DNA from 2 places in the Plantactinospora sp. CNZ321 genome. Region 1 is predicted to be linked to the other one. Evidence: riboswitches for the same ligand, from Rfam matches in the RefSeq annotation. Region 1 holds a riboswitch; the other holds the start of a gene.
The links. A riboswitch is a leader RNA that binds a small molecule or an ion and turns the genes downstream of it on or off. The one in region 1 is predicted to bind S-adenosylmethionine.
Positions count from the first base shown of each region.

Region 2: it holds a riboswitch for S-adenosylmethionine, as region 1 does, so the genes downstream of both, EV371_RS04990 (GNAT family N-acetyltransferase) here and EV371_RS31505 (aminotransferase class V-fold PLP-dependent enzyme) in region 1, are expected to answer to the same signal.

Region 1 is NZ_SHKQ01000001.1:7,232,223-7,242,855, reverse strand. Features, by position in the region: gene EV371_RS31520 (glycerol-3-phosphate dehydrogenase/oxidase) at 1-1,115, shown strand, start outside; gene EV371_RS31515 (FAD-linked oxidase C-terminal domain-containing protein) at 1,177-2,583, opposite strand; gene EV371_RS31510 (FUSC family protein) at 2,742-3,989, shown strand; gene EV371_RS31505 (aminotransferase class V-fold PLP-dependent enzyme) at 4,068-5,372, opposite strand; SAM riboswitch class IV at 5,419-5,540, opposite strand; gene EV371_RS31500 (PrsW family intramembrane metalloprotease) at 5,607-7,409, shown strand; gene EV371_RS31495 (co-chaperone GroES) at 7,467-7,805, opposite strand; gene EV371_RS31490 (AI-2E family transporter) at 7,975-9,204, shown strand; gene EV371_RS31485 (ATP-dependent DNA helicase) at 9,234-10,633, opposite strand, start outside.
Region 2 is NZ_SHKQ01000001.1:1,142,064-1,152,696, reverse strand. Features, by position in the region: gene EV371_RS04995 (glycine--tRNA ligase) at 149-1,528, shown strand; SAM riboswitch class IV at 1,614-1,727, shown strand; gene EV371_RS04990 (GNAT family N-acetyltransferase) at 1,743-2,348, shown strand; gene dusB (tRNA dihydrouridine synthase DusB) at 2,387-3,598, shown strand; gene EV371_RS04980 (beta-N-acetylhexosaminidase) at 3,695-5,395, opposite strand; gene ppdK (pyruvate, phosphate dikinase) at 5,780-8,488, shown strand; gene EV371_RS04970 (roadblock/LC7 domain-containing protein) at 8,532-9,038, opposite strand; gene EV371_RS04965 (VOC family protein) at 9,364-9,717, shown strand; gene EV371_RS04960 (deoxyguanosinetriphosphate triphosphohydrolase) at 9,752-10,633, shown strand, end outside.

The sequences.
Region 1 (10,633 bases):
AGGCGCCGCCCGGCTCACCGGACGCCGAGTTCGAGGTGCAGGCCCGCACCGTCATCGCCGCCACCGGGGTGTGGAGCGACGACATGTCCGAACTCCTCGGCGACGTCGGAGTGCGGCGCGGCGTGCGGGTACGCGCATCCAAGGGAGTGCACCTGGTGGTGCCCCGCTCGGCGATCACCGGCGACGCCGGGCTGATCCTGCGTACCCCGACCTCGGTGCTCTTCGTGATCCCGTGGGGCGGGCACTGGATCATCGGCACCACCGACACCGACTGGCGGCTCGACCGGGCCCACCCGGCGGCCTCGGCCCGGGACATCGACTACCTGCTCGACCAGGTCAACACCGTGCTGGACCGGCCGCTGACCACCGCCGACATCGAGGGCGTCTACGCCGGGCTGCGCCCGCTGCTGGGCGGCGAGGCGGACTCGACCTCGAAACTCTCCCGCGAGCACGCCGTGTACGAGCCGATGCTCGGGCTGCTACTGGTGGCCGGCGGCAAGTACACCACCTATCGGGTGATGGCCGCCGACGTGGTCGACCGGGCCGCCCGCCGGCTCGGCGGGGTACGCCCGTCCCGCACCGCCGACCTGCCACTGGTCGGCGCCGACGGGTACGCCGCGCTGTGGCGGGACCGGGCCGACCTGGCCCGCCGGCACGGGGTGCAGGCCGGGGTGGTCGAACACCTGCTGGAGCGCTACGGCAACCTCGCCACCCACCTGCTGGACATGGTCGACGCCGACCCGCTGCTCGGCTCTCCGCTGGCCGGAGCACCGGAGTACCTCGCCGCCGAGGTGGCGTACGCGGCTCGGGCCGAGGGGGCGCTGCACCTCGACGACGTGCTGACCCGGCGTACCCGGATCTCGTTCGAGACGGCGCACCGGGGCGCCGAGTCGGCCGAGCAGGCGGCCGAGATCATGGGCCGGGTGCTCGGCTGGGACGCCCCGGTCCGGGCCCGCGAGATCGAGCACTACCTGGCCCGGGTGCAGGCGGAACGGCAGTCGCAGCGGATGCCGGACGACGCCACCGCCGACGCGGCCCGCATCGGTGCGCCGGACGTCCGGGGTTTCGCGGCCGACCGGGGCGCCGGCCTGGACGGGGCGGAGTTGCCCGGCTGACCTGCCCGGTGGATACCGGCGAGCCGGGCGACGGTCACTGTGCGGTGCGTCGCTCCCGCCCCTAGCCGTCGGCCGGGAGCACCTTGCCGGGGTTGAGCAGCCCGGTCGGGTCGAGCGCGTCCTTGATCGCCCGGTGCACCCGCAGGCCCACCGGCCCGATCTCCCGGGCCAGCCAGTCCCGCTTGAGCAGGCCGACCCCGTGCTCGCCGGTGCAGGTGCCGCCGAGCGAGAGACCGAGTTGCATGATCGCGTCGAACGCACGCCGGCCCCGCTCCAGGCTCGCCGGGTCGGCCCGGTCCACCACGATGTTCGGGTGCATGTTGCCGTCACCGGCGTGCCCGACCACGCCGATCGGCACGTCGTACTCGGCGGAGATCCGGGTGACGCCGTCGAGCAGCGCCGCCAACGCGTCCCGGGGTACCGCGACGTCGTCGATGACCAGCCCGCCGTTGCCGTCCGGATAGCTGGCGGCGGCGAACCGTTCCATCGCCGGGTGCGCCAGCCGGCGGGCCTGGAGCAGGGCGGCCGCCTCCTCCGCGTCGGTGGCCGCGAAGACCTCGTCGGCGCCGCTCGCGGTGCAGACCTCGGCCAGCACCGCCAGGTCGGCGGCGGCCCGGGTCCCGGTGTCGGCGGCGGCCAGCAGCAGCGCCTCGGCGTCGGTCCGCAACCCCATCGGCCGGTACGCCTCGATCGCGCCGAGATGGGTGCGGTCCAGCAGTTCCAGCAGGCTCGGGCTGAGTCCCCGGGCGGAGATCTCCCCGACCGCCCGGCCGGCGGCGGCGGTGGACGGGAAGACCGCGACCAGGGTCAGCGACTCCTCGGCGGCCGGGCGGAGCGAGACGGTCACCTCGGTGATCACCCCGAGGGTGCCCTCGGAGCCGACGAAGAGCCGGGTCAGGTCGTACCCGGCGACCCCCTTGGCGGTACGCCGTCCGGTGCGCAGTACCTCGCCGTCGGCCAGCACCACCTCCAGGCCGAGGACGTACTCGGTGGTGACGCCGTACTTGACGCAGCACATCCCACCCGCGTTGGTCGCCACGTTGCCGCCGATGGTGGACGACTCCCAGGAGCCGGGGTCGGGCGGATAGCGCAGGCCGTGCTTGGCGACGGCGGCGGCCAGCATCGCGTTGACCACCCCGGGCTGGACCACCGCGATCCGGTTCACCGGGTCGACCTCACGGATCTCGTCCATCAGCGCGGTGGAGAGCAGCACCGCCCCGTCGACCGCGTTGGCGGCCCCGGCCAGCCCGGTCCGGGCCCCCTGCGGCACCACCGGTACGCCGTGCGCGGCGGCGGCCCGGACCACGGCGACCACCTCCCCGGTGGTCCGGGGCCGGACCACCACGGCCGGCGTACCGGCAGCGCAGAGGTCCGCCTCGTCGCGTTGGTGGCCGCGGAGCAGGTCGGGGTCGGTCAGTACGGCGGACTCGCCGAGCGCCGCCCGCAGGTCGTCGAGAAGATCCGGCATGCCTGGGAGGCTAGTCGTCGACACGTACGCCGACCATGGTCGTTTTCGGCCGGCAGGGAACACCTCGGACAACGGGGTCGAGGTGCACCGCGCGGTCCGGACGGGTTCGGCGGGTACGTCAGCGGGTAGTCCCCGCCATGCGCTCTGTCCGGACCACCGTGGCGAAAACGCCCGTGGAGCTGGATCGGGAGCGGATCGCCAAGCTGGCGAAGGAGCTTCGGAACCGGTCCCGGGCCACCATACGGGACCGCTGGTACGCCGTACGGTTCAACCTGATCCTGGCCCTCCAGGCCGCGGTGGCGGCCGCGCTGGCCTGGATCGGCTCGCACGAGTTCCTGGGCAACCCGTCGCCGGTCTTCGCACCGATCTCCGCGATCGGTACCCTCGCCTCCTCGGTTGGTCAGCGATTCCGCCGGACCGTCGAAATGATCTTCGGCATCGCGATCGGCATCGGCATCGGCGACGCGCTGGTCTACGCCGCCGGTAGCGGGCCGTGGCAGCTCGGTCTGATCGTCTTCCTGTCGATCGTGGTCACCATCTTCCTCGGCGGCGGCCCGGCCGTGATCAGCCAGGCGGCGGCCACCGCCGTGCTGATCGTGACCATCGAGGCGCCGCTGCGGGGCACCATCGAGTCTCCCCGGGTGATCGACGCGCTGATCGGCGGCTTCTCCGGGCTCGTGGTCCTCGCGCTGCTGCTGCCGCTGAACCCGTTGCGGGTGGTGGACCGGGCGGCCCGGCCGGCGCTGGGCCAACTCGCCGACGAACTCTCCGAGACCGCGGAGGCGCTGAAGGCTCGGGACGCGCCCCGGGCACAGGCCGCGCTGGACCGGCTCCGCCAGGTGGAGGCGCACCTTCAGGGCTTCGAGGAGGCGCTCAAGGGCGGCCGGGAGACCGCGCTGCTGGCACCGTTGCGCTGGCACCGCCGGGGCGCGCTGTTCCGGTACGTGGAGAGTTCCGAGTACATCGAACACGCCGTGCACAACAGCGGAACCCTGGTCCGGCGGGCGGTCACCGCGCTGGAGGACGACGAGCCGATTCCGGAGGCCATGTCCAACGCGGTGGCGTCGCTTGCCGAGGCGGTACAGCTGCTGCGCAGGGAACTCGGGCAGGGCGTACGCCCGGACGCCACGCGGGAGCAGGCGCTGCAGGCGATCGGCCAGGCCGGTCGGGCGTACGCCGAGGGGGTCGGGTTCTCCGGCAGCGTGGTGATCGCGCAGCTGCGTACCACCGGCAGTGACCTGCTCCGGGCCACCGGCATCGAGCGGCTGGAGGCGAACCAGCTCGTCCGCCGGGCGGCGGGCGGGCACGCCGACGCCGCCGTCACGGAGGCCGCCCAGCAGCCCGAATTCTCGTCGTCGGACCGGCCCGCCGAGCGCACCTCCTCGGACCGCGGCCCGGCCCGGTAGCCCGGCGATCGGACCCCGGCCCGGCCCGGTAGCCCGGCGATCGGACCCCGGCCCGGCCCGGTAGCCGGGACGGCCGGGTCAGCGGGGGGTCGACAGGGCGGTCAGCAGGCGGTCGACGTGTGCGGCGGTGCTGCCCAACCCGATGCTCGCGCGCAGCGCGGTCGGCGGCAGGTCCCGCCGTCCGCTCCGGGTGGCAGCCTCGGCGAGCAGCCGTCGGGCCAGCGGATGCGCGCAGAACAGCCCGTCTCGCAGCCCGATCTGCCAGTGCTGGGCGAGATCGGCCGCGACCGCCGCCGAGTCCCGGCCGGCGACCACGAACGACACGATGCCGACCCGGGGTGCGCTCGGGTCGAAGGTGCGCAGTTCGACCACGTCCGGCAGGGCGGCGAGCCCGGACCGCAGCCGGCCGAGCAGGGACTGCTCCTGCGCGTACAGCGCCTCGCGGTCCGCCTCGGCCAGGGCGACACAGACCGCGGCCAGCGCCACCGCGCCGAGCAGGTTGGGGGTGCCGGCCTCGTGCCGGGCGGGCCCGTCGACCCAGCGCACGTCGTGGGTGGCCGCCCCGACCCCGAGGGTCGCCCCGCCGCCGGCCAGGTACGGCGGTGCGGCGTCCAGCCAGTCCGCCCGTCCGGCCAGTACGCCGATCCCGAACGGCGCGTACAGCTTGTGTCCGGAAACGGCCACGTAGTCGACCGTCAGGGCGGCGATGTCCAGTTCGGCGTGCGGGGCGAGCTGGGCGGCGTCCAGTGCGATCCGAGCGCCGTACCGGTGGGCGATCCGGGCCAGCTCGGCGACCGGCCAGCACTCGCCGGTGACGTTGCTCGCCCCGGTCACCGCGACCAGGATCGGTGCGCCGCCGCCGCTGCCCCGGCGCAGTTCCCGCAGTGCCGCGTCGACCGCCCGGACGGCCTCCCCGGCCGAGCCGGGCACCGGCAACCGGACCGCACCGGCGGGCCAGGACAGCAGGTTGGCGTGGTGCTCGGCCGCGAAGGTCACCACCCGGGTGCCCGGCGGCAGTGCCCGGGACAGCAGGTTGAGCGCGTCCGTCGTGTTGCGGGTGAAGACGACGTGGTCGTCGGGGCGTACCCGGAGGAAGTCACCGACGTCCTGCCGGGCCCGCTCGTACGCCAGCGTGCTGCGCCGGGAGAGCGCTCCGGCGCCCCGGTGCACGCTGCCGTACCAGGGCAGCAGCTCGGCCACCGCGTCGGCGGCGGCTCGCGCGCAGGGCGCGGTGGCGGCGTAGTCGAGGTTGACCTGGCCCGGCACCCCGAGTATGCCGAGCGGACCGCTGGCGGTGCCCCCGGAGCCGACCACCGGCCCCGGTGCGGTCGGCGTCGCTACGCCGGCAGAGCGGGCGGGTGCGGGGAAGAGACCGGTGCTCATCGCGCATACCTCCGAAGGTCAGGGACCCCGGAGCGGGCGGGAACGGGGTCCGCGCTTGCCCGGTGCGGAACCGCACCAGGCCCGGTCATCACCCGGGGCACCCCACCGCGAACCTCGACGAGGGTTGCCGGCCAGCAAGCCGGGGCTTGGACGCTGGCACTCGTGACCTGCCGGGAAGCATAACCAAGCCGGATGCGGTCCGGCCAGGCTGTCCGGAGGAACTACGCTGATCGCATGGCCGACACCCCGCCCGGTGCGGCGGCACCCCAGCCGCCGTCGCCGACCCCGCCGTGGCCGACCGCCCCGGCGTGGCAACTCTCGCAGCCGGCAGGCAGCGTGCCGGAGGCGATGGGCGGTGCGCCGCACGGCAACGCGCCGCAGTCCGCAGACGGCGGACCGCAGCCGGCAGGCAACGCGTCGCAGCCGGCGGCGCCCGAGCGGCGGAGCCGGGCCCGCCTGCTGATCGCGATCGGGGCGATCACGCTCATCGTCGTCTGCGCGGTGCTGATGGCGTGGGAGCTCGTGTCGCCGGCCGGGGTCACGCCGCCGCTGATCGGGTTGGTCGCGGCGGCGCTGCCGGTGCCGGTGCTGGTCGCCTGCTTCCTCTGGCTCGACCGGTACGACCCGGAGCCGGTCAAGTATCTCGCCTTCTGCCTCGGCTGGGGCGCGGCGGTCTCCACCTACGTGGCGCTGCGCACCAACACGTTCGCGGCAGACACACTGGAGCTGCCCCTCCCGCTGGTCGGGGTGCTGGTCGCGCCCTTCATCGAGGAGCTGACCAAGGCGCTCGGGCCGCTGCTGCTCCTGCTCTACCAGCGCCGCAAGTGGTCCGGGATCACCGACGGAATCGTCTACTGTGGCCTGTCGGCGGTCGGGTTCGCGATGGTCGAGAACATCCTCTACTTCGGCCTGCACGGCTATGCCGAGGGCGCCGACCAGTACGGCCCGGCCACGGGTGCGCAGAACGTCTTCGGGATCTTCATCCTGCGGGTCCTGATCAGCGGTTTCGCCCACCCGCTCTTCACCGCGATGACCGGCATCGGGCTGGGCATCGCCGTCCGGTCGGCCAGTCGCCCGATCCGGATCGTCGCCCCGCTCGCCGGCCTGCTGCTGGCGATGATCCTGCACGGCGCCTGGAACCTGGCCGCCACCCTCACCCAGCTCGCCGGAGAGCCGCTGATCCTGCTCTACAGCTACGTCGGGCTGATGGTGCCGATCTTCCTGGGCGTCGTCGGGCTGGCCGTCTGGGTCCGGAGCTGGGAGGGGCGGCTCACCCAGCGCCGGCTTCCCGAGTACGTGTCGACGGGTTGGCTCACCCCGCCCGAGCTGGCCGCGCTCGGCACCCTCGGGCGGCGACACGCGGCCGGCCGCTGGGCCCGGCGGGTCGCCGGTGACGAGGGTGTCAAGGCGATGCGGGCATTCCAGACCTCGGCGACCCGGCTCGCCCTGCTCCGCGACGGACTGGTGCGCGGGCTGGAGCGGCAGCCGGGGCGGCTGGCCCGGCAGGTCGACGAGGAACGCCGGCTGCTCGACGCGATCCAGGCGGCCCGCAGGGTCTTCGTGGGGCGCGATCCGCAGGCGCCGGCCGGAGTCTGGGACGGTTCCCGCTACCACCTGTCGTTCCCGGACGGCTCACGCCGCACCCTGCCGGCGCCGGCCGAGCCGGTGGTGCCGATCCCGGTCGTCCTGGTGGCACCGCCGCCGCGCCCGATGGTTCCGGTCAGGCCCGGTCATCCACCGCTACCCGGCTACCACCGCCCGTACACCGGCCAACCGAGTCCGTACGCGGGCCCGCCAGCCCGGTACCCCGGCCCACCGAGTCCGTACGCCGGGCCACCGGCCCCGCACGCCGGGCCACCGAGTCCGTATGCCGGGCCACCGGCCCCGTACGCCGGGCCACCGAGTCCGTACGCCGGCCCGCCAGCCCCGTACGCCGGGTCACGGTCCCCGGATGCCGGCCCGCCGGGTACGTACGACGGGTCGTCCACGCCCGGCTCCGGACCGGCCGGGCCCTGGCCGGGTCCGTACCACCGCTGAACTGCCTTCCGTCGACGGTCGGGAGGCGGAGCGGGGGCGGTTGTCAGTGGCGGCGGGTCACAGGTAGAGGCCGGTGGAGTCGGTCTCCACCCGCCGGGCGGCCACGGCGTGCACGTCGCGCTCGCGGAGCAGGACGTACTCCCGGCCGTGCAGCTCGACCTCGGAGCGGTCGTCCGGGTCGAACAGCACCCGGTCACCGGAGACGATGGAGCGCACGTTCGGACCGACACCCACCGCGGTCGCCCAGGCCAGTCGCCGGCCCATCGAGGCGGTCGCCGGGATGACGATGCCGGCGGTCGAGCGGCGCTCGCCCTCGCCGTTGTCCGCCCGGACCAGCACCCGGTCGTGTAGCAGGCGGATGGGCAGGCCGTTGTCGTTGGTTTCCTCGGCGGTCACGACGGAACGGTACCGTGTGCGGCCACCAGGCAGGTTGGGTGCCCGCCGCCCCGCCGGCCGCTCCGAGCCGGCCAGCGCCGGTGCCGCTACCGTAGGAGGGCCGATTCCGCCGTGGGAGGTGCGCTTGCGCCGTTTCGAGCAGCTACGAGCAAGGATCCGTCGCGCGTACTTGTCCGGGCGGTCGTCGAGTCCGGCCGGCGCGGTCGAGGCGGCGGAGGGCCACCCGGCGGCCGCGCCCGAGCCGGTGCCCGGGACGGCGCCGGTCGGGAGTGAACCGGCCCGGGAGGTGCACCCGTCGACGTCGAGCCGGGACGACGCGGACGTACCGCACGCGCTGCGGATCGCCGCCGCCTGGTCGTGGCGTCTGATCGTCATCGGTATCGTCGCCTGGGCGTTGCTGCGGGTGGTCGGCACCATCCGGATCGTGATCATCCCGCTGGCGATCGCCCTGCTGCTCTCCGCCCTGCTGGCCCCACTGGTCGGACTGCTGCTCCGGGCCCGCTTCCCCCGGTCCCTGGCCACCGCGCTGGTGCTGGTCGCCGGCCTGGCGGCGGTGGTGGGCACGCTCACCCTGGTGGTCAACGAGTTCATCCAGGGCGTACCCGACCTGAGTCGCAACGCCACCAGAGGTATCCGGCAGATACAGGAGTGGCTGAAGACCGGCCCGCTGCACATGTCCGACAACCAGCTCAACTCGTACATCGAGCAGGGCGAGAAGTGGATCAACGAGAACACCCAGTCGCTGACCAGCGGGGCGGTCTCCACGGCCGCGACCGTCGCCGAGTTGCTCACCGGGGCGCTGCTGGTGCTCTTCGCCACCTTCTTCTTCCTCCGCGACGGTGAGAAGATCTGGCGCTTCATGGTGCGGCTGCTTCCGTTGGCCGCCCGGTGGCGGGTCGACGACGCCGGTCGGGCCTCCTGGTCGACGCTGGTCGCGTACGTCCGGGCGACCGTACTCGTCGCGTTCATCGACGCGGTCGGGATCGGCATCTTCCTGGTGATCTTCGACGTCCCCTTCGCGTTCCCGCTGGCCGCGCTGGTCTTCCTCGGCGCGTTCATCCCGATCGTCGGCGCCACCCTCTCCGGCGCGGTGGCGGTGCTGGTCGCGCTGGTCGACAGTGGCTGGCTGCGGGCGCTGGTCATCCTCCTCGTGGTGATCGGGGTGCAGCAGGTGGAGGGGCACATCCTGCAACCGTTGATCATGGGCCGGGCGGTGGCGATCCATCCGCTCGCGGTGATCGTCGGTATCGCCGCCGGTGTGGTGCTGGCCGGCATCGTCGGCGCCCTGGTCTCGGTACCGCTGATCGCGGTCTTCAACACCGCGATCCGTCGACTGGCGCACCGCCGGCCGCCGGAGGTGCCGCCGGACGCCGTGGTGGTCGCCGCGAAGGCCCCGTGACCGCCCGGGCGGCTGGCCGTACCCGTCCGTTACGCCCGGCCGAGCCGCTCCAGCGCGCCCCGGGCGACCTCCGGCCGGGTGGTGTACCAGAACGGCGGCAGCGACTTCCGCAGGAACGCGCCGTACCCCCGGGCGGTCTCCAACCGGGAGTCGAGCACCGCCACCACGCCCTTGTCGCCGGTGGACCGGATCAGCCGGCCGACCCCCTGGGCGAGGCGGACGGCGGCGATCGGCACGCTCACCGAGGCGAAGCCCGAGCCGCCCGAAGCGTCCACGGCGGCGGCCCGGGCGGCCGCCAGCGGCTCGTCCGGGCGGGGGAACGGCAGCCGGTCGATCACCACGAGCTGGCAGGAGTCGCCGGGCACGTCCACGCCCTGCCAGAGCGACATCACCCCGAAGAGGCAGCTCGCCCGCTCCTGCCGGAACCGGCGGACCAGCAGCGGCAGCGCCTCCTCGCCCTGGAGCAGGATCGGCAGGTCGGTACGCGCCCGGAGCAGCTCGGCGGCCTGCAACGCCGCCCGGCGGGACGAGAAGAGCCCCAGGGTACGACCGCCGAGCGCGCCCACCAGCGCGAGCAGTTCCTCGCCGGCCGCCGCCGGCAGGCCCGAGGCGGTGGGCCGGGGCAGGTGCGCGGCGACGTAGAGGATGCCCTGGCGCGGGTAGTCGAACGGGGACCCGACGTCGAGCGAGCGCCAGCCCGGGTCCGCCGCCGGCCCGTCCGCGTTCGCCCGGTCCGTCTTTGACGCGTCCGCTGTCGGGGTCTCCGCCCCGGCACCGGACCGTGCCTCGTCGGGTCCTACGGTGCGCAGCGCCGCCGCCCGGGGATGCGGCCGGGTCGGGTCGACTCCCGCCGGGGCGGCCAGCCCGAGGGCCCGGGCCACGGTGTCGAAGCGGCCGCCGAGGGCGAGCGTGGCCGAGGTCGCGACGACGGTACGGTCCTCGTACAGGTGGGTGGCGAGGGTGCCGGCCACGGAGAGCGGGGCGACGACCAGAGCCCGCCGCCCGGCGCCGCCGCCGTCGGGCTTCTCCACCCAGGCCACGTCGTGGTCGGCCTCCTCCAGCAGTCGCTGGGCGGTCTTCGACAGGTCGTCGAGTACGGCCTTGGCCTGCTGCTTGCGCACCGGGTCCGGGTCGTCGGCCTTGACGTCGCCGATCTTCTCCAACGCGGCCCGGGTGGCGGCGTCGAGCAGCGTGCACGCCGCACGCAGCGGCCCCGGCAGCTCGCCGGTGATCCGGCCGCCGGGCGCCTCGGCGAGCCCGACCGCCAGCGAGTCACCGGCCGCCGTCAGCGATTCGGCCAGCTCCGGGGTGAGCAGCGGCCGACTCCGCCGGGCGGCCCGGTCGATCAGCTCCGGGATCAGTTCCGCCTGGGCCGCCGAGGAAACCCGGTCGGCCAACTCGTGTGCCTCGTCGATCACCAGCAGCTTGT
Region 2 (10,633 bases), 6.1 Mb from region 1:
GTGGAGTAATCTGCTGGGCTCGGGCCGCAGGTGACCGTACCGTTGTGCGGAGCACCGCCCGAGCCAGGTCCGAGTGCCGAACCTGTCCGCCTTTCCCAGCCGTCCCGAAGATGTCCCCGCCGGCCGCCAGCCGGTGTAGGAGGTAACCATGCCAGCCGACCGTATCGACGCCGTCGTCAGTCTCGCGAAGCGCCGAGGCTTCGTCTTCCCGTCCAGCGAGATCTACGGGGGCACCCGGTCGGCCTGGGACTACGGCCCCCTCGGCGTCGAGCTGAAGGAGAACGTCCGGCGCCAGTGGTGGCGGACCATGGTGCAGCAGCGGGACGACATCGTCGGCCTCGACTCGGCCGTGATCCTCGCCCGGGACGTCTGGGCCGCCTCCGGCCACCTGGACGCCTTCGTCGACCCGCTGACCGAGTGCCAGTCGTGCCACCGGAGGTTCCGGGCGGACCACCTCGAGGAGGCGTACGCGGAGAGGCACGGCCACCCGCCGGCCTCGTTGACCGAGATGAACTGCCCGAACTGCGGCAACAAGGGCACCTTCACCGAGCCGCGGATGTTCAACGGCCTGATGAAGACCTACCTCGGCCCGGTGGAGAGCGAGGAGGGCCTGCACTACCTCCGGCCGGAGACCGCGCAGGGCATCTTCGTCAACTACAACAACGTGGCCGCCTCGGCCCGCAAGAGGCCGCCGTTCGGCATCGCCCAGGTCGGCAAGTCGTTCCGCAACGAGATCACCCCGGGCAACTTCATCTTCCGGACCAGGGAGTTCGAGCAGATGGAGATGGAGTTCTTCGTCGAGCCGGGCACCGACGAGGAATGGCACGAGTACTGGCTGCGCGAGCGCTGGAACTGGTATCTCGACCTTGGCATCTCCGAGGAGAACCTGCGGTTCTACGAGCACCCGCAGGAGAAGCTGTCGCACTATTCGAAGCGGACCGTCGACATCGAGTACCGGTTCCGGTTCGGCGGCACCGAGTTCTCCGAGCTGGAGGGCATCGCGAACCGCACCGACTTCGACCTTTCCACGCACAGCAAGCACTCCGGTGTCGATCTGTCCTACTTCGACCAGGAGAAGCAGCAGCGCTGGGTGCCGTACGTGATCGAGCCGGCCGCCGGGCTGACTCGCGCGGTGCTCGCCTTCCTGCTGGAGGCGTACGACGAGGACGAGGCTCCGAACACCAAGGGCGGGGTCGACAAGCGCACCGTCCTCCGCTTCGACCCCCGGCTCTCGCCGGTGAAGGTGGCCGTGCTGCCGCTCTCCCGCAACCCCTCCCTCTCGCCGAAGGCGAAGGACCTGGCCGCAGCGCTCCGCCGCCGCTGGGTGGTCGAGTTCGACGACTCGCAGGCGATCGGCCGCCGCTACCGCCGGCAGGACGAGATCGGCACCCCGTTCTGCGTCACGGTCGACTTCGACACCCTGGACGACAACGCCGTCACCGTCCGGGACCGGGACAGCATGACCCAGGAACGGGTCGGCCTGGACCAGGTCGAGCGCTACCTCCTGGAACGCCTCCCCGGCTGCTGAGGCTCCACCGGGCGAGCCCGTACCGCAGGCTGAGTTCGGGCAGCGGCTGCCGACGAGCAACACCGGTGCTAACTTCTGCGGTGAAGGTCATGAGTGCCAGCGCACAGCCCCGGCTTGCTGGCCGGCAACCCTCCGCTCGCGGGCGGGGTGCTCCGGGTGACGACCTGGCCGACGCAATTTGCCCGGTAAGCCGCCAGTCGAGGAGCTTGTCGCAGTGTCCCGTTCCGCCGTGCCCCGGTCCGTCGCCCCGACCGGCCCCGCAATCTTCAGCCCTGCCGGAGCCGGCGATGCCGGTCGCATCGCCGCGCTGCATGCCGACAGCTGGCGGCGGCACTATCGGGGCGCCTACGCCGACACGTATCTCGACGGCGATCTGCTCGGTGAACGCAGCAGGGTGTGGTCGGCGCGACTCGCTTCCCCCGCCGGCACCACCACGATCATCGCCGAACGTGACGGTTGTCTCGCGGGCTTCGTCCATGTGGTCTTCGACGCGGATCCGCGCTGGGGCAGCCTCATCGACAACCTCCACGTCGACCATTCGGAGCATCGCGCTGGCATCGGTACCGCGCTGATGGCCTACGCCGCCCGGGCGGTCCTCGCCGATGCCGGCTCTCCAGCGCTCTACCTGTGGGTGCTTGAGCAGAACGCTCGCGCACAGATGTTCTATCTGGCCTGCGGCGGCATCCGGGTCGAAACGGGCATCGTCGCTCCCCCCTGCGGCGACCCCTCCTTCCTCATCGGGACTCCTGGCAAGTACCGCATGGCCTGGCCGGACGCCCGACGCCTCGTCAGGGCTCTCCCCGGGGACGACCGTGGATAACGTGGGGGCTGTGTACCGGGACGGCGGGGGAGTGTGCCATGGCTGAGCTGTTGGCAGGGGGCGGTTCTCCCGGTGAAGGCGACAGGAACGGGCCCTTCCGCGCATCCCGCCCGCTGCACCTGGGCGGGCACGTGGTGTGGCCGCCGGTGGTACTTGCGCCGATGGCCGGGATCACGAATGTCGCCTTCCGGCGTCTCTGCCGGGAACAGGGCGGCGGCCTCTACGTCTGCGAGATGGTCACCACCCGGGCGCTGGTCGAGCGGAATCCGAAGACGCTCCGGATGATCGCCTTCGGCGGGGACGAGCGGCCGCGCAGCCTCCAGCTGTACGGGATCGACCCGGAGGTGACCGCGGCGGCGGTCCGGATGGTGGTCGAGGAGGACCTGGCCGACCACGTCGACCTGAACTTCGGCTGCCCGGTGCCGAAGGTCACCCGCAAGGGCGGTGGGGCGGCGCTGCCGTGGCGCCACCGGCTCTTCGCCCGGATCGTCCGGGCGGCGGTCGAGGCGGCCGCCCCGGCCGGGGTACCGGTGACGGTCAAGATGCGCAAGGGCATCGACGACGACCACCTGACGTACGTGGCCGCGGGGCTCGCCGCCCAGGAGGCCGGGGTGGCGGCGGTCGCCCTGCACGGGCGTACGGCCGCGCAGCGGTATTCGGGTACGGCGGACTGGGACGCGATCGGCACCCTGAAACAGGCGCTGGACGTGCCGGTGCTGGGCAACGGGGACATCTGGGAGGCCGACGACGCGCTGCGGATGCTGGCGCACACCGGGGCGGACGGTGTGGTCGTCGGCCGGGGCTGCCTCGGCCGGCCCTGGCTCTTCGCCGATCTGGCGGCGGCCTTCGACGGCCGCCCGGTGCGCCGGCTGCCCACCCTCGGCGAGGTCGCGGCGACCATGCGCCGGCACGCCGAACTGCTGGTCGAGTGGTTCGCCGGTGGCGACCGCCCGGACACCGCCGAGCGGGACGGCTGCGTCGACTTCCGCAAGCACGTCGCCTGGTATCTGAAGGGCTTCCCGGTCGGCGGCGAGCTGCGCCGGGCCCTGGCCATGGTGAACGGCCTGGCCGAGCTGGACGACCTGCTCGGCAAGCTCGACCCGGCCGAGCCGTTCCCGCCGGAGACGCTCGGCCAGCCCCGGGGTCGGACGAACTCGCCGGGCAAGGTTTTCCTGCCGGACGGCTGGCTGGCCGATCGGGACAGCGCCGAGGTGCCGGCCGGCGCCGAACTGGCCGACTCCGGCGGCTGAGCCGCGCCCGGTCGTGCCGGGCTGGTCGCGCTGGCGGGGCCGTGAGTGCCCGGGCCGGCGATCGGTAGCGGAAGCGGTGGACCGGGCCCGGGGCGGTCAGGCGATCGGTAGCGGCCGGTCGTCGGCGGGCGGCGGGCCGCTCCCCGGCGTCGACGTCGTCGACGCACCGGTGGCCTCCGCCGTCGATCCGGCGGACCGGGGCTCGGGTACGACCGGAGTACTGCCCGCCCACGGCACCTCCGGCGAGCGGTGGAAGGCGATCCCGGCCGTGCTCCAGCGCAGGCCGTGGCCGGCCAGCCGCCGCCGGAAGTCCGCCCAGTCCCGGGACCGCGCCGGCGACCAGCCCAGCTCGGCGATGGCCGGCAGTCGGGGGAAGGTCATGAACTCGATGTCGCCGACCGTGCGGACCGTCTCCGTCCAGAGTGGCGCCTCCACCCCGAGCACCGCCTCGGCCGGTACTCCGGCGAGATAGTCGCCGGGATCCCAGTCGTACGCGTCGCGGACCTCGACCAGCCCGGCCCAGTCCTTGCCCAGCGGGGTCGCCGCCGAGTACTTCATGTCGAGGTAGCTGCGGTTGCCGGGCGAGAGCAACACCTTGGCGCCGTTGCGCACCGCTTCGGCCACCACCGGGTCCTCGGTCGAGGTGCCCCAGTACTGGACGACCCGTCCGGTGCTGTGCTCGGCGACCGCGAGCTGGTGCCAGCCGAGCACCCGCTTGCCGTGTCCGGTGACGATCCGCTGGACCCGGTTCATGAACCGGGTGTAGGCGGCCCGGTCGAGGGTGAACGCCTCGTCGCCGCCGATGTGCAGGTAGCGGCCGGGGGTGAGCGCGGCGACCTCGCCGAGTACGTCGTCGATGAACCGGTACGTCCGCTCGTTGTCGACGGCGACCGCGCTGAACCCGACGTCGGTGCCGGTGTACTCCGGCGGCGCGACGCCGTCCGGGGCGAGTTCCCCGTACGCGTTCAACGCCGCGTTGGTGTGCCCGGGCAGGTCGATCTCGGGTACGACGGTGATGTGCCGGGCGGCCGCGTACGCGACGATCTCGGCGTACTGCTCCTTCGTGTAGTAGCCGCCGGGGCCGCCGTCCACCTCGGTGGAGCCGCCGACGCTGGCCAGTCGGGGCCAGGAGTCGATGGCGATCCGCCAGCCCTGGTCGTCGGTGAGGTGCAGGTGCAGGTGGTTGACCTTGTATCGGGCGAGGTGGTCGACGAAGCGCAGCACGTCCGGTACGGCGAAGAAGTGCCGGGCCACGTCGAGCATCGCGCCCCGGTAGCCGAACCGGGGGTGGTCGTCGATCGTTCCGCCGGGGATCGCCCACGGGCCGGGCTGCCGCCGGGCGGACTCGACCTTCGGTGGCAGCAACTGCCACAGCGTCTGCACCGCGTAGAAGAGGCCGGTGGCCGTGCGGGCCCGGGCCACCACGCCGGAGGGGCTGATCTCCAGGTGGTAGCCCTCGGCCGAGCCGGCGCCGCCGGGCTGTGGCGTGCGGGAACGGCCGGTTGCCCCGTCGTCGCCGGTCAGCAGCAGGGAGATCCCGCCGGGCCCGTCGGCCTGACCGGCGGTGACCACCGGTAGTGGGTAGCCGGTCGGGCGGCGCAGCAGCTCCGCCAGGTGTCGGCCGACCGCACTCGCCTCGGGGCCGGGGGTGGTCCGGATCGTCGTGCCGGGGGTCAGGATGAACTCCACCCCGGCGGCTGGCTCGACCCGGGCGGGGGCGGGAAGCACGTCGGTCAGCCGGGGCGGGGTGTCGGCGGGGGTGCGGGTGGACCGGGGCGGGAAGGTGGTAGGTCGCACGGCAGATCTCTCCGGGGGGGAGCCGCAGGTGATTTCCGGGCAAATCTCATGAAACGTACGTACGAAATGGCGTCCTGTCAAGGGTTGGTCACCCTGTGGTACGAGTCCTTGGTCGTACCCGTCGACTGACCAAACGCCGGGCCGGGTCGGGATCCTTCCGTGACCGATCTTGCTCGTGGAATCGTTCCCACACAACCTCGCGAACACGTACAGCCTTCGCGACTGTGCGGATTGTCACCGAACGGTCCCAAGATGCCCACCGGTCGCTTAGCCTTCGCCCACCAGCAGCCGGCGGTTCCCGCTGGTACGGGCAACCGTCCCCTGGGTACGTAGAGAGCGGCTAAACCTTCGTTCAGTGTCGAACGGCGCACGTGGGAGGGTCCGTTGACAGCGCAGCAGACGGCGGGACAGAAGTACGTTTACGACTTCACCGAGGGCAACAAGGACCTGAAGGACCTGCTCGGTGGCAAGGGCGCGAACCTGGCCGAGATGACCAACCTCGGGCTGCCGGTTCCGCCGGGCTTCACCATCAGCACCGAAGCCTGCCAGGCGTACCTGAACAGCGGGACCCAACCCGCCGGGCTGGCCGACGAGATTGACGCGCACCTGGCCGCGCTGGAGAAGGGGATGGCCAGGCGGCTGGGCGACCCGGCCGACCCGCTGCTGGTCTCGGTCCGGTCCGGAGCCAAGTTCTCCATGCCCGGCATGATGGAGACGGTGCTGAACGTCGGGCTCAACGACGCGAGCGTGACCGGACTGGCCGCGCAGGCCGGCGGTAACGAGCGGTTCGCCTGGGACTCCTACCGCCGGCTCATTCAGATGTTCGGCAAGACCGTCTGCGACGTACCGGGTGAGCACTTCGCGCACGCCCTCGACGACGCCAAGCGGGCCAAGGGTAGCGAGAGTGACCTGGACCTCGACGCGGACGACCTCCGGGCGCTGGTCGACACGTACAAGACGATCTTCCGTAAGCACACCGGCCGGGAGTTCCCGCAACAGCCCAGGGAGCAGCTCCAGCTCGCCATCAACGCGGTCTTCGAGTCCTGGAACGCCGAGCGGGCCGTGCTCTACCGGCGGCAGGAGCGGATCCCCGCCGACCTCGGCACCGCGGTCAACGTCGTGGCGATGGTCTTCGGCAACCTCGGCCCGGACTCCGGCACCGGGGTGGCGTTCACCCGCGACCCGGCCAGCGGCGCGCAGGGCATCTACGGCGACTACCTGGCCAACGCCCAGGGCGAGGACGTGGTGGCCGGGATCCGCAACACCGTCCCGCTGCAACAGCTCGAAGAACTGAACAAGCCGGCGTACGACGAGCTGCTGGCCATCATGGCCAAACTGGAGGGGCACTACCGCGACCTCTGCGACATCGAGTTCACCATCGAGCGCGGCAAGCTGTGGATGTTGCAGACCCGGGTCGGCAAGCGCACCGCCGCCGCCGCGTTCGTGATCGCCGCCCAACTCGTCGACGAGGGCCTGATCGACCTGGACGAGGCGCTGCACCGGGTCAACGGCGCCCAACTCGCCCAGCTGATGTTCCCCCGGTTCCGGCTCGACGGCGACCGGACCCCACTGGCCCGGGGTATCGGCGCATCCCCGGGCGCCGCCGTCGGAAAGGTGGTCTTCGAGGGGCGGCGGGCGGTCGAGCTGGCCGAGGCCGGCGAGGACGTCATCCTGGTCCGCCGGGAGACCAACCCGGACGACCTGCCCGGCATGATTGCCTCGCGCGGCATCCTCACCTCGCGCGGCGGCAAGACCAGCCACGCCGCCGTCGTCGCCCGGGGCATGGGCAAGACCTGCGTCTGCGGCGCCGACTCGCTCGACGTGGACGTCCGGCAGCGGCGGTTCACCGTGGACGGCCGGACGGTCTCCGAGGGGGACGTCGTCTCGATCGACGGCACCACCGGCAACGTCTACCTGGGCGAGGTGCCGGTCTGGCCCTCCGAGGTGGTGCGCTACTTCGAGGGGAGCGTGGACGGCGAGACCACGGACGATCCGCTGGTGGCCGCCGTACACCGGATCATGACGCACGCCGACGCCAAGCGGCGGCTGGGCGTCCGGGCGAACGCCGACACCGGCGAGGACGCGGCCCGGGCCCGGCGGTTCGGGGCCGAGGGGATCGGCCTGTGCCGCACCGAGCACATGTTCCTCGGTGACCGGCGAGAACTGGTCGAGCGGCTGATCCTGGCCCGGACCGACGGCGACCGGCAGGCGGCGCTGGCCGAGCTGCTTCCGTTGCAGCGTGCCGACTTCCTGGAGGTCTTCCGGGCGATGGACGGGCAGCCGGTGACCGTCCGGCTGATCGACCCGCCGCTGCACGAGTTCCTCCCCTCGCTGGAGGAGCTGGCCGTGCACGTCGCTGTCGCGCACGAGCGCGGCGAGGACGCCGCCCGGGACGAGGCGCTGCTCACCGCGGTACGTCGGATGCACGAGCAGAACCCGATGCTGGGTCTGCGCGGGGTCCGGCTCGGCCTGGTCATCCCGGGCCTGTTCGCCATGCAGGTGCGGGCGATCGTCGAGGCGGCCGTGGAGTGTGCCAGGGCCGGTGGCAACCCGAAGCCGGAGATCATGGTGCCGCTGGTCGGCGCGGTCCAGGAACTGGAGACGGTACGCACCGAGGCCGAAAAGATCATCGCGGATGTGACCCGGGAGCAGCCCGTCGAGGTGCTGATCGGCACGATGATCGAGGTGCCCCGGGCGGCGCTGACCGCCGGGCAGATCGCCGAGGCCGCCGAGTTCTTCTCCTTCGGCACCAACGACCTGACCCAGATGGGCTGGGGCTTCTCCCGGGACGACGTCGAGGGCGCCTTCTTCTGGCGCTATCTGGAGCTGGGCATCTTCGGCATCTCACCGTTCGAGTCGATCGACGCCGACGGGGTCGGCCGGCTGGTCCGGATCGCCACCGACGAGGGGCGGGCGGCTCGCCCCGGGCTCAAACTCGGGGTCTGCGGCGAACACGGCGGCGACCCCGACTCGGTGCACTTCTTCCACGACGTCGGCCTGGACTACGTCTCCTGCTCGCCGTTCCGGGTGCCGGTGGCCCGGCTGGAGGCCGGTCGGGCGGTGGTCGAGTCCACCGGCTCCGACAGCCGCTGACCCCCGGCACTCCCGCGCATCCTCCCGCGCTGGGCGCGGCTCCTCAGGACCGGCCGGGGGAGCGCCGGCCGCCGGGGTCGGACCAGAGGCCGGCCGGGAGGGAGGCCATCGGGGTACGGGTCGCCAGCGGCGCGTCCGGGTTGGTGACCGGCGGGATCGCGGTGGCCACCGCCGGCTGCCGGACGGCGTCCCAGAGCGCGCCGAGCCGCTGGGCGGCCGGCCGAGCCTCGGCGTGCAGCCGGGCGAACTCGGTCTCCGGGCGGACCACGGTGGTCAGGATCGCGTCCTCACCGGCCGGGTAGACGACCACGCACCCCTGCGCGCTCCGGACCACGGACTCCCGCAACGGCCCGTGCCCGGCCAGCTGCGCGAAGCGGCCACCGATCCCGAGCCCCGCCGCGGAGAGCGCGGCGACGTGGTGCGGATCGATCCCGGACAGGTCGCTGGCGACCAGCAGGCCGTCCACGGCGGCCAGCACGGCACCCGATATCTCCGGCACCGCGCGCCGCAGCCGGTGCAGTTCGGCCAGCAGGGCGGCATCAGTGTTCACCGGTGACTGCTCCCTACTCGTTGCCCATCCCTCGGCGTTCGGACGTTTCGCTCCGGCCTGTGGCGTCCTGCCGCGCAACGTCGCCGGCACCTCGCGACCCGAGCGGTTACCTTCCGACTCCGGCACGCTACACCGAGCAAGCTCCCGGCGCCGTCCCGTGACCACCGGCGATCGTCCGGCAACTCTCGGCTGTTCGGCGGTTGCGTTCGGCAAGGCAGGTCAACCGGCTGGGGTGTCGGGCGTACGTTGCTGCGCCCGGGTCGGGGCCCCGGCGTAACCTGAGCGACACGCGAACGTCGCTTCCCTCGTACCGGAGGTGTGGCCCATGGGCAGCGTGTGGGAGAACCTGGTGGTGGATGCCGCCGATCCGGCCCGGCTCGCACGCTGGTGGGCCGAGGCGCTCGGCTACCGGATCGTCGCCGAACTACCGGACGAGGTGGAGATCCGCCGGGCCCCGGACGTACTGCCCGGCCTGGTCTTCGTGCCGGTTCCCGACGGCAAGGAGACGAAGAACCGGCTGCACATCGACCTCCGCCCGGCCGACCATGAGGCCGAGGTGGAGCGGCTGGTCAACATGGGAGCCCGGCACGTCGACGTCGGGCAGTCCTCGGAGCACACCTGGACCGTGCTGGCCGACCCCGAGGGCAACGAGTTCTGCGTGCTCGCCCAGCGGGGTTGACGGTGCCGGAGGCGGCCGGGTGAGGATCGGTGGCGTGACCAGCCAGCCTGACGCGGAGCGCCGGGTGGCCGAACCGGCGAAGGACAGCGGCCACGGGCGCAGCCCCTACCAGCGGGACCGGGCCCGGGTGCTGCACTCGGCGGCGTTCCGGCGGCTGGCCGCGAAGACCCAGGTGCACACCGCCGGCACCGACGACTTCCTCCGGACCCGGCTCACCCACTCGCTGGAGGTCGCCCAGATCGCCCGCGAGATGGGTGCCCGGCTCGGCTGTGACCCGGACATCGTGGACGTGGCCGGGCTCGCGCACGACCTCGGGCACCCGCCGTTCGGGCACAACGGCGAGGCCGTGCTCGACGTCCTCGCCGCCGACTGCGGCGGCTTCGAGGGCAACGCGCAGACGCTGCGGGTGCTGACCCGGCTGGAAGCCAAGGTGTACGGCCCGGACGGCACCTCCGCCGGGCTCAACCTGACCCGGGCCGCCCTCGACGCCACCTGCAAGTACCCCTGGCCGCGCCGACCGGGGCAGCGCAAGTTCGGGGTGTACCCCGACGACGCCGACACCTTCGACTGGCTGCGCCAGGGTGCCCCGGACGGCGACGTACGCTGCCTTGAGGCGCAGGTGATGGACTGGGCCGACGACGTCGCGTACTCGGTGCACGACGTCGAGGACGGCATCCACGGCGGCTACCTGCGACTGCGGTTGACGCAGTTGCGGGACGACGCCGACGAGCGGGCCGCGCTCTGTGCCGACGTCGCCGGGCGGTACTCGACCGAGTCGGCCGACGACCTGGCCGAGGTGCTGGCCGGGCTGCTCGCCGACCCGGTACTCGCGCCGCTTCGCGACTACGACGGCAGTCACCGGGCGCTGGCCGCGCTGAAGGCGAGCACCAGCGTGCTGACCGGCCGGTTCGTCGCG